One region of the Neobacillus sp. DFD-2R genome, then DNA from elsewhere that is predicted to be linked to it. Evidence: riboswitches for the same ligand, from Rfam matches in the RefSeq annotation. Region 1 holds a riboswitch; the other holds the start of a gene.
What was found. Region 1 has a riboswitch for cobalamin ahead of AC3ANV_RS18360 (ABC transporter substrate-binding protein). Riboswitches for the same ligand answer to the same signal wherever they lie in the genome.

Region 1 (6,095 bases):
AAGCAAGCGATCGCAATAGAGCCCTGCTAGGTTTAAATCATGAAAAATAGAAATTACAGTCAAACCTTTTTCTGAGGTCCATTGTTTTAATAAATCCAATAATTCTTTTTGATACGATAAATCTAAGTGGTTGGTCGGCTCATCTAAAAGAAGAATATCAGGCTCTTGCGCCAATGCTTGGGCAAGAAATACTCTTTGTTTCTCCCCGCCGGATAACTCCTGAATATTTTTATTTTGAAAGGAGGAGACACCGGTCCGGTTCATTACTCGTTGGACGATCTCCTCATCTTCTTTAGACCATGCCTGAAACAAGCCCTTTTGATGAGCATACCGTCCTAACGAGACTGTTTCTTTAACGGTGTAAGAAAAAGATTGCGAAGATTGCTGCGAAAGGACGGCAACAATTTGGGCAAGCTGTTTTACTCCGTATTCCTGAAGCCTTTTTCCACTAATCAAAATTTCCCCTTGTTGAATGGTCAGGATTCCGCTTAGCATTTTTAAAAGGGTTGTCTTTCCGCTTCCATTCGGTCCCAAAATGCCGAATAATTCCCCTCGTTCAACTTCAAAGGAAATGTCTGTCAGAACGGATTCACCTGAATAACCACCTGAAACTTTTTGAACGCTAAGCATTCGTTAACCACTTCTTTCCATCCTTTTTCTTTGCAGCAGGATTATTGCAAACACAGGTGCACCAATTAAAGCGGTAATGACACCGATCGGTAATTCGGTCGGTGAAATAATTGTTCTAGAAACAAGATCAGCTAGAATTAAAAATCCGCTTCCGGTTAACATCGATAAAGGGAGAAGATGTTTATGATCAGGTCCCCATAATAATCTCGATAAATGCGGAATCACCAGTCCGACAAAACCTATCGTGCCGGAAACGGCAACTGCAGCACCTGTTAAAATAGAACCGGCAGTTAAGATGATTAATTTTCTTCTTTGAACGTTCACCCCTAAATGGTGTGCTCTCTCTTCCCCAAATGACATGGCGTTTAATTCTTTCGCATTAAAAATAAGAATAGCAGCTCCAATAATAAAAAATGGCAAGATAATTTTTATGTATTCCCAGCCTCTCAATGAGACACTACCTAAGAGCCAGCCAATAAGCTGTCTTAATTCATCGCCTGTCAAGGCAATCATAAGAGAAATGAGTGCTCCCAAAAAGGAACTAAAAATAATTCCTGTTAAAATAATCGTTTCCACTCTCATCGACCGCTCCATTTTTCGAGCAAAGGAAAGCACTAAAAAGATGGTAATAAATGAAAATAGGATACTCAGTGATGGTAATGTGAAGGACCCAATAATAGGGAGAGATAAGTGAAAAAATAGTGTAATCACCGCACCGATTGATGCTCCTGATGATACCCCTAAAGTGTATGGATCTGCTAACGGATTTCGTAATAGACCTTGAAAGGCCGCCCCTGCAATAGCAAGAGCCGCCCCTACAAGACCTGATAAAATTACTCGAGGTAAGCGGATGTCCATCACAATACTCGAATACATGGGATCGGTAGACCCGCTTGTTATACCAGCTAGTTTAGCACCTATTAATTGAATGATTGTAAGCATTGGAACAGAAACTGTACCAATGGAAATACCTAATAAAAGAGAAAGGACAAGAAATATTCCTGCTAGAATATAGGCAAAATACTTATTATTTAAAAACTTCCGGATAAACAGCCTTCGCAAGATCTTCTACTCCTTCAACAATCCTAGGACCTGAGCGAGTTACACGATCTGAATTTATATCGATAACTTGCTTATTTTTTACAGCGATAACATTTTCCCAGCCTTTTCTGCTTAACACTTGCTCAGCCGGGTTTTTCACATAGTAACCATATGTAGTAACGATAACATCCGGATTTCGTTTTATCATTGCTTCTTGATCAATCTTAACCCAACCCTCTTGATCGTTTGCAATATTTACAGCGTTAATAGAAGAAATCATTTCATCCATAAAGGTATTTTTTCCAGGTGTATAAATTTCCGGTGCCGGCGATACTTCAACAAACACCTTTTTCCTGTTTTTTATTTTTGCTGCCTTTGCTTTTATATCTGCTAATTTGTCCTTCATACCTTTGACGATTTCTTCCGCTTTCTTTGTTTCACCGGTAGCTTTTCCAACCATTTCAATCGAATCATACACCTGGTCAAAATTTTTAGCATCATTAACAATAAGAACGGTTACTCCGGCATCTTTTAACTGCTTGATCCCTTCCGTCGAATTATGGGCTGATGAAGCATGTGCCAGCACTAAATTTGGTTTTAAAGAGATGATCTTTTCAACATTCATGTCCTGCCCGCCAATTTTTTCTTTGTTTGCAGCTTCTTTCGGATAATTATCAAAATCTGATACCCCGACTATTTCTTTTCCAAGACCTAAAGCAAAAGCAATTTCGGTATTACTTGGAAGCAGTGACACTATCTTTTCGGGTTTTTTCCCGATAACAACCTTATTCCCTAATGCATCTTTAATGGTAATTGGAAACGCCGTTTGTTCTGTTTTCTTTTCAACATTCGCATTATTCCCGTTACCTTGATCTTTCTTTTCTGCACAACCTGCTAAAGCGCTTATTGTTAACAATAGTACTAACAATAGCGGATACAATTTCTTCATCTTTCTTCCCCCTGTTTTCTGACTGTTAGTGATGAGTAATAACAAAATAAATAATCCTCGCAACGACAAAAAACATCTCCACGGTATCATGGAGATGTTGGTATGAATTAGAAACTGTTACTAAATAAAGTAAAAAGAGTCTAGCCCTCCACACCTCCCTATCCTCGTAGGTTTTTTTGGCGCGCGTGAAATAGGCAGGTTTCCTGGCTCATGATCATCACTTCCTATGTCTTCCCATCAAATTGACAGTGACATTTTATAGGTTGCTCCCATTTACAGTGGCGGGACCGCGTTGGCTTTTCACCAACTTCCCTTTTAAGCTTAAAATCTTAGAAAGATTTTAGCACCTAATTCTTCAATATTTATTTATGTTAGATTCATTATATAGGATTACAAAAGAGTTTGTATATGTTTTTATTATAACTCTAATGTTCTGCATAAATTAGCCATTTCTATTGCCGCAGTTGCTGCATCCCAGCCTTTATTTCCCGCTTTTGTTCCGGCCCGTTCGATCGCCTGTTCAATAGAATCAGTTGTTAACACTCCGAAAATAACAGGAATTCCACTATTCAAAGCAGTTGCAGAAACTCCCTTTGCTGCTTCATTACACACATAATCAAAATGTGGCGTAGAACCGCGGATAACGGTACCCAGTGTAATAACTGCATCATATTTTTTACTGTTAGCCATTTTTTGGGCAACTAAAGAGATTTCAAACGCACCGGGAACCCAGGCTATATCAACATCACCCTCACTAACTCCATGTCTTTTAAGAGCATCCTGTGCTCCGCCTAATAATTTACTTGTTATAAACTCATTAAATCGTCCGACAACAATTCCAATTTTTAGCCCTGAACCAACTAAATTACCTTCAAAAATATGTCCCATGATAAATCCTCCATAATGTATAATGTATAATGTATAATTTATATCATTGTTCGTTGAATAAAAATATTAATAATGTAAAAGATGCCCCAGCTTGTCATGCTTTGTTCGCAAGTAATTTTCGTTTTCGGTTCGCATTTCCATTTGAAGCGGTACCCTTTCGACGACTTCCAGATCATAACCTTTAAGTCCTTTAATTTTTCGAGGGTTATTCGTTAATAACTTCATTTGTTTAATGCCCAAATCTTTTAATATTTGTGCCCCAATTCCATATTCTCTTAAATCTGCTCCAAAACCAAGCTTTTCATTTGCCTCAACTGTATCATATCCTTCTTCTTGGAGCTTATAGGCTTTCAATTTGTTTAAGAGTCCTATTCCGCGGCCTTCCTGGCGCATGTATAATAGGACGCCATTGCCCTCTTGATTGATCTGAGCCAAAGCTGCATGCAATTGCGGTCCGCAATCACAACGGTATGAACCGAAGACATCCCCTGTTAAACATTCAGAATGAACCCGGACAAGAACAGGTTTTTCAGGATCAATTTCACCTTTTACTAATGCCACATGCTCTTTAAGATCGACAAGATTCGAATATCCTACCGCTTTGAAGGTTCCGAATTCTGTTGGCAAGTTAATTTCCACTTCACGTTTGACTAGTTTGTCTTTTCTGTTGCGATATTCAATTAGGTCTTTAATTGTGATCATTTTTACATTTAAATCATCGGCGATTTTACGCAATTGCGGGACACGGGCCATCGTCCCGTCTTCGTTCATGATCTCGCAAATAACTCCTGCCGGCTTCGCTCCACATAATCTGGCTAAATCTACCGCTGCTTCTGTATGTCCTGTTCTTCTTAGTACTCCTCCTTTTTTCGCAACTAACGGAAAAATATGACCAGGTCTTTTAAAATCATCCGGCTTTGACTCGGGATCGAGTAAGCTTAATACTGTTGCCGAACGTTCAAAAGCAGATATTCCCGTTGTAGAATACTTATGATCAATGCTTACGGTAAAAGCTGTACCATGCGGATCAGTGTTTTTCGATACCATCGGGAATAAATCAAGCTTTTGAGCCAATTCTTCCTCAATGGGAATGCATATTAAACCTCTGCCGTGGGTCGCCATCAAATTAATCACATCCGGCGTAGACTTTTCCGCTAAAGCAATAAAGTCACCTTCGTTTTCCCGGTCTTCGTCATCACAAACGATTACAACTTTCCCTTCCTTTAAATCATTAAGTGCTTCTTCAATTGTATTAAACACGCCACATCTCTCCTTCCAATTTGGACAACTTTTTTAAGACTCAGTCCTTAGGCAATGTATCAATTTTAGGCAAACCCATTATCTTGTAAAAATTGTGCAGTGATCCCCGATGCATTCTTTTTGTTAGTTTTTCCTAAAACACCAGTTAGAAAATGGCCGACATATTTTCCTATCATATCGCATTCTAAATTGACAATATCACCTTGTCCTTTTAATCCTAAAATCGATTCAGTCAATGTGTGGGGAATAAGAGATAAAGTGAGACTATTTTCTGTCACTCCAAAAACAGTGAGGCTTGTCCCGTCTACGGCAATCGATCCCTTTAAAATGACGTATTTTACTATTTCCTGATCAGCTTCTATTTCATAATAAATCGCATTTTCAAATTGCTTTTTACTTTTTATGACCCCTGTCCCATCAATGTGTCCGGATACAAAATGGCCGCCAAATCTGCCGCCGGCAGCCATAGCTCTTTCCAGATTTACTTTAGAGCCGCGTTTAACATCATTTAAACTTGTAGCTTTAACAGTCTCCGGCATGACATCCACTGTAAAATGGGTCGTTGAAAATGAAGTAACTGTTAGGCAAACACCATTAACGGCAATACTATCCCCGAGATGGACATCACTGAGAATTTTCTTAGCTTCAATAGTGAGCACAAAAGATTCACCGGTCCGCGAGATAGTTGAAACCAATCCTATTTCTTCAATAATTCCTGTGAACATGATATTGTTCTTCTCCTTAAATAGGTTCAGCAATGATTCTGATATCATTACCAACCAGCTCTACTTCTTTAAAAGTTAGCTGCACTGTGTCAGCTATTTTTTCAATCCCTTCTCCGCCGAAGGATGCAGGAGCGAGTTTGCCGCCAATTAATTTCGGTGCAATGTAGGCAATGACTTGTTGAAAAGCCCGATCCTTTAGAAAACTTCCATGGACTTCTGAGCCGCCTTCAACAAATAACGAGGTAATACCTTTTTCTCCAAATACCTTTAACATTTCCGGAATGCTAATATTCGGACTTGCCATTTTTACTATTTCAATTCCTAAATTTCTAAACTCTGATTCAAGTTTAGGATTCACTTCTGAACCTGTTACAATCCATGTTGGCGATTGTTGATCTGTTATTACGTTTGCATCGATGGGTATTTTTAAATGGGTGTCAAGGATGATTCTAATTGGATTTTTCCCACCTGATGTGAGCCTGGTTGTCAATGTAGGATCATCCTTAATTACTGTATTTGCACCAACCAAAATTGCGTCATGCCAGTGACGGAACTGATGAACATCGTTTCTGGCGGACTCTCCGGTTATCCATTTACTTTCA
Region 2 (6,095 bases), 270 kb from region 1:
TAACATATCGGGATTACGTATATAAGTGGAGAGGTTCGTTTTAATACCGTTTGCATAAATGAGATCATTGGGTGTAGTGTTCAAAAATGCATTCGTACGCAAATGGAATTTTTTAATGTATTCTAATGCTAAGTAATGATTATTAGGAATACGCATGGCACCAACATCAAGGTACAGATCGTCCATAAAGGGGGCTCTTAATGTATAAATGCGGCCTCCTACTCTTTGGGTTGCTTCCAAAATGGTCACTTCGTGTCCTGCGTCCTTCAGCAGTGATGCGGCAACTAATCCCGACATACCTGCTCCGACAATGATAATTTTTTTTGGAATCTGCGATAATCCAAGTCCATTTCGAATCGTCGACAGCATTTGTTCTGTTGATAACTGTGGAAATCTATAAATGGACATGATTTTCTCCTCTCCGGTTACCACAATCACTTTGTGGTGTTACCCCTGTATAATGGATTAAGATAATTATCGGTTTATACTATTTGAAGCTTCCAGTAATTGGAGTTTCTTGATTTTCTGTTCAATTATTTTAAGATATAAGATTATTTAACGGGTTATTACATAAATAAAGATATTATCCCAAGTAGCGGGTATTTCTCAATTTAACCTTTTTTACAAGACCTTCTCACCATACAAAAAAAGGCGGTTTAGTACCGCCTTTTTGACGTCTTATTTTGTGAATTTTAACCTATTGTGAATAAGCTATATTAAGATACAAGTGCAATACATTCTATTAACAAGAGGGTGATGAATATGGCAAAAAAATCAAACAACAACAAAAAGCAAAACACTGCAGCCTCGAAGAATAACAAAAACAATAATTCGAAAACTGCTAACCAAAAGAATAAGAAAAAATAGACTGAATGATGGTCTCATTTTTAAAAGAAAGTCTATGTTAAAGCTCATTGTTGATTTAGCTCACTATGTTGATTGGAGCGGAAGGCGCGAGACTCCTGCGGGAAAAGCAGGTCAAGGGAGACCCCGCAGGCGCAAAGCACCGAGGAGGCTCCCGACCGCCCGCGGAAAGCGAGTGCCTGGAGCGGAAATCAACAGGCAAGTTTAACAGAGCCAAAAGAAAAGAAGAGTCGAATCTCTCCTTTTCTTTTTTTATTCACCATCATTACTTATACAGAAAAGCGTGAGTTTCAGAAAATGTTTTAATATCTAAGGTGGTATGTGATGTAACATTAAAATATAAATAAGCATACAAGACCGAAGCAATAGATAAATAGACGGATAGTAAGCCAAACCCACGTTTGTTTTTTCTTTTTTTAAATTTTTTATAGGTTTTTAATTTAACTATGTTATTTTTCTTGTTCATATTCCTTACCACCTCGTTTTTTTATACATACGAACTTATAAATAATTATAACTGAATATTTAGATTTTTTAAAATCATAAATTTATAGGCATTTGAAGCTAGCTGTCATAAAAGGGCCTCAAAAAATTCTTGATAAATTATTATTGTTAGATTAGTATTTAAATTAAAAGGTGTATTAAAAATTTAATCGGTTTTTGTTAACAAAATTGTTAAGATGCCCATGGGCTTAATAGGGAATCCGGTGAAAGACCGGAACTGCCCCCGCAACTGTAAGTGTGGACGAAATAGGCAAACCACTGTATCTGTATATCTTTAAACGATGTACGAATACGGGAAGGGTCTAAAGTAGGAAGATGCACAAGTCAGGAGACCTGTCTTAATTTTTAAAGTTTCGATTTCTTCGGGGGTTGAGAAGATGGAACGTTTGCGGCAAAAAGTAGGGCTTCTTTTACTTTTCATTACGCTAACGTTTTATCCGTTCAACTCTCGTTGAACGGATTTTTATTTTAGATTAAAATGTGTCATTCAATGGATATGCATTAAAAAGATTTTTAAGATTCTAAATGATTTTTTTAGAATATAACATGGTTAAGGAAATAAAGCTTGTCATTATAATTTAATATCGTTTAGGAAAAGGTGCGCATTAAAAAATTGCGCTTAAAAGGGAAGACGGTTAGAATCCGTCACGGTACCCGCCACTGTATTGGGGAGTTTCATTGCAAATGTCACTGAATTTTTTCGGGAAGACGCAATGAAACGATGAACCTTAGTCAGGAGACCTGCCTTGACCTAAATACTTCATTTAACCTACGGGACTATAGGTAGAAGTGCTAAAGCATGCAATCATAGCATTATTGTGTGTATTTACACTGCACCCCTATTTTGTAGGGGTGTTTTTTTTGCATAAACAGAATGGGAGAGTGTTTTTATGACTACTTGGAATTTAAAAGGGACGAAACACCATGTGTTAATTTGTAACGGAAGCAGCTGTATGAGAAAAGGAGGGGAAGAGGCGACGCAGGCAATTCGAAATGAGATCGCTAATCTGGATTTAGATTCAGTCATACATACAACAAGAACCCGATGTAATGGAAGATGTAAGGATGCTCCTGTCGCCATTGTTTATCCGGATGGAACCTGGTACAAGAACGTTACCCCTGATGTGGGATGTAATATTGTTCGACAACATCTAAAAGGCGGGTCTTTTCTACAAGATCATGTCATTTACAAATATGATCATGAAGGCTTTATCCCGCCGGAGAAAACTGAATGTATTGAAGGGGTTTCAAAGACTGTAACAAGGAGTGTTTAACATCGGGCTTTTTCGTATGTATGGTTAGCTAGATTAATAGGTTTCTTTGTAATTGGGTTTTGGAAAGGAGCAGCAAAATGATAAAAGGTAAACTGTTGGTTATCGGTTTTGGTCCGGGAGGATACAAACATATTACCGAAAGAGCTAGAGAAGCAATACAGGAAAGCGACCTGATCATTGGGTATAAAACATATGTTGATTTGGTTGAGGGATTAATCACTGGGAAGCAAATTATCAGCACGGGAATGACAGAAGAAGTGAGCCGGGCCCAAGAGGCTGTGAAGCAGGCCGAACTGGGTAAGAAGGTAGCAGTGATTTCAAGCGGTGATGCCGGTGTGTACGGAATGGCAGGCCTCGTTTACGAGGTTTTAATTGAAAAAGGGTGGAAAAAAGATTCAGGGGTGGAAGTCGAGGTTATACCGGGAATTTCCGCGATCAACTCCTGTGCAGCATTATTGGGAGCGCCGGTCATGCATGATGCATGTACGATTAGTTTAAGTGACCATTTAACACCGTGGAAATTAATCGAGAAAAGAATTGAAGCAGCAGCTCAGGCTGATTTTGTTATTGCTCTATACAATCCAAAAAGCGGGAGAAGAACAAGACAAATTCTGGAAGCGCAAAAAATACTGTTAAAATATCGGTCGCCCGAAACTCCTGTAGGATTAGTGAAAAGTGCGTACCGTGATAGCCAAAATGTAGTCATAACCAATTTACAAGACATGCTTGATCATGAAATTGGGATGTTAACGACCGTTTTAATTGGAAACTCTTCGACATTTTTCTATGATGACTTGATGATTACACCGCGCGGCTATCAACGGAAGTATACATTAAATCAGGATTTACAGCCATTAAAACCGCATCAGCGTTTACAAAAGGAAGCTGAACCATGGGCGTTGGAGCAAACATACGAATTAAAGCCAATGAAGAATAATGCAGTTGCGGCACCAGTGAACGCATCAGGAGCAGCAGAAAAGGAATCTCCGAGAGAACTGGCAGAGGAAGCATTACAACTAATTCTTGGTGAAAGTGAAGGATTCTCTCAAAATTTGATTGTTAACCAGCCTATTGAATCTATTTTTGAACTTGCGGTAAGTCCCGGTGTCGCGAATAAAAAATTTACACCAAAACAAATGGTTACTCTTTCGGAAATAGTAGGAGAAGAAGGAGCTATTGAATACACACAGGATCATTATATTAAACTGCAGATTTTAACCTCTAATCCAAGTGAAATAGTAAAAAAATTAGAAGATGCAAACTTTTTGATTTCTCCGATTGGAGATGTCTTAACGGTAAAAGCCTGCGATTTTTGTGATGGAGAGAAGAAGGATGCCATTTCCTATGCAGAGGAGCTGCAAGAAAGTCTTGGAGGAATGGAACTTCCTAAGGAATTAAAGCTGGGCGTTAATGGCTGCGGCATGGCCTGCTACGGAGCGGTAAAAGAAGATATTGGCATCGTGTACCGAAAAGGAGCGTTTGATTTATTTTTAGGGGCAAAGACAGCCGGAAGAAATGCACATCCGGGTCAAATCGTTGCTGAAGGAATTGCACCTGATCAAATTATCGGGGTTGTGGAGCAGATTGTCCTAGAATATAAAAAGAAGGCCTATCCTAATGAGCGCTTCTACAAATTCTTTAAACGTGTAAAGCAGGTTCAAGGATTTAAGTATCAAGATATTACACCGACTATAAAAATGGAAGAAGCGGTGTGCGGGGATTAAGTTTGCAGGGAAACAGGAGAATGATAAAGGCCAATCTATAAACAAGATTGGTGCTTAAAAACAAAGGGGAGGAATCATTTTGAAAGCAATTTTATTTGTTGGACATGGAAGTAAAGATCGGGAAGGTAATGATCAAGTCCGTCAATTTATAAAATCTATGAGCAGTAATTGGGACGATAACGTACTAGTTGAGACGTGTTTTTTAGAATTTGAAAGACCAACCGTAAATCAAGGAATTGATGTATGTGTTGAGAAGGGGGCCGATCATATTGTTGTTATTCCAATTATGCTCCTGCAAGCCGGACATTCAAAAATTCATATTCCCGGAGCCATCGATGAGGCAAAGAAAAAATATCCGCTTGTACAGTTTACCTATGGCAGACCGATTGGCGTTCATGAGGAAACGTTTGAAATCCTAAAAACGAGATTAGCAGAAATCGAGGAGAACATAGAGCATCCGGATCCCGATACTGCGGTCCTTCTGTTAGGGCGCGGCGGAAGCGATCCGGATGCTAATAGTGATTTATATAAGATTGCAAGATTACTTTGGGAAAAAACAAACTACCAAATAGTAGAACCTGCTTTTATGGGGGTAACCAATCCCCTTGTGAACGAAGGAATCGAGCGATGTTTAAAGCTCGGAGCAAAGAAGGTCATTATCTTACCTTATTTCTTGTTCACCGGAATTTTGATGAAACGGTTAGAAAAGATGATGGTTCAATTCCAAAATCAATTTACTAACATGGAATTTAAATTGGCCGGCTATTTTGGCTATCATCCTAAATTGCAATCGATTTTAAAAGAACGTGTGGAAGAAGCGTTTCGTGATGAGGTAAAGATGAATTGTGATACTTGTCAATATCGTCTGAATGTAATGGAACATGTTCATCATCACCACCACGATCATGATCATCACGACCATGACCATGACCATGACCATGACCATGACTACCATCATCATCATCATCATGAACACGAAGGGCAGAAGGTAGGGGATGGAAGATGATTTTAGTATTAGCCGGAACAAGCGATGCCCGGGCACTGGCTTTAGATATCAAGAAAGCCGGCTACAGTATTTTGGCTACCGTTGTAACGGAAAATGCCGCGGATGAAATGAAGCTGGCAGGTATTAATGTACGTGCAGGAAGATTAACGAATGAAGAAATGGTGAGTTTGATCGAAACAAAGGGAATTCAAGCGATTGTGGATGCGAGTCATCCATTTGCGGAAGAAGCATCTAAAAATGCGATAAGTGCTGCAAAAACAGCGAAGGTTCCCTATATTCGTTACGAGCGGGAGTCCCAATCCTTCCAATATGAAAAGATGATCGCGGCAGAAAGCTACGAGGAAGCAGCGGAGATTGCGGCAGCGAAAAAAGGGGTTGTGATGCTGACAACAGGCAGCAAAACACTTCAGGTATTTACCGAGAAATTAGTAGGGAACCCGGACATCCGGCTGATCGCTCGTATGCTGCCTCGCACCGATAATATGGAAAAATGCGAACAGCTTGGTTTTCCGCAAAAAAATATTGTCGCGATTCAAGGCCCTTTTACAAAGGAGTTCGACCAAGCTCTTTATAAGCAATACGGTGTGACATTAATGATCACAAAAGAGAGCGGTAAGGCCGGTTCTGTTGATGAAAAAGTTGAAGCAGCGAAGGAACTTGGCATTGAGATCATCATGATTGGACGTCCAAAAATAAATTATGGAACGGTATATTCAAATTTTA

Region 2: another riboswitch for cobalamin. It lies ahead of AC3ANV_RS17080 ((2Fe-2S) ferredoxin domain-containing protein); the one in region 1 lies ahead of AC3ANV_RS18360 (ABC transporter substrate-binding protein).

Annotation. Positions count from the first base shown of each region.
Region 1 covers NZ_CM173228.1:3,669,209-3,675,303, forward strand. Annotated here, with positions in the region: gene AC3ANV_RS18350 (heme ABC transporter ATP-binding protein) at 1-630, opposite strand, end outside; gene AC3ANV_RS18355 (FecCD family ABC transporter permease) at 634-1,692, opposite strand; gene AC3ANV_RS18360 (ABC transporter substrate-binding protein) at 1,658-2,620, opposite strand; cobalamin riboswitch at 2,797-2,986, opposite strand; gene ribH (6,7-dimethyl-8-ribityllumazine synthase) at 3,038-3,508, opposite strand; gene AC3ANV_RS18370 (bifunctional 3,4-dihydroxy-2-butanone-4-phosphate synthase/GTP cyclohydrolase II) at 3,575-4,768, opposite strand; gene ribE (riboflavin synthase) at 4,834-5,493, opposite strand; gene ribD (bifunctional diaminohydroxyphosphoribosylaminopyrimidine deaminase/5-amino-6-(5-phosphoribosylamino)uracil reductase RibD) at 5,510-6,095, opposite strand, start outside.
Region 2 covers NZ_CM173228.1:3,396,068-3,402,162, reverse strand. Annotated here, with positions in the region: gene AC3ANV_RS17090 (flavin monoamine oxidase family protein) at 1-408, opposite strand, end outside; gene AC3ANV_RS17085 (hypothetical protein) at 1,130-1,330, opposite strand; cobalamin riboswitch at 1,526-1,723, shown strand; cobalamin riboswitch at 1,948-2,131, shown strand; gene AC3ANV_RS17080 ((2Fe-2S) ferredoxin domain-containing protein) at 2,259-2,642, shown strand; gene cobJ (precorrin-3B C(17)-methyltransferase) at 2,723-4,366, shown strand; gene AC3ANV_RS17070 (sirohydrochlorin chelatase) at 4,446-5,372, shown strand; gene cobK (precorrin-6A reductase) at 5,369-6,095, shown strand, end outside.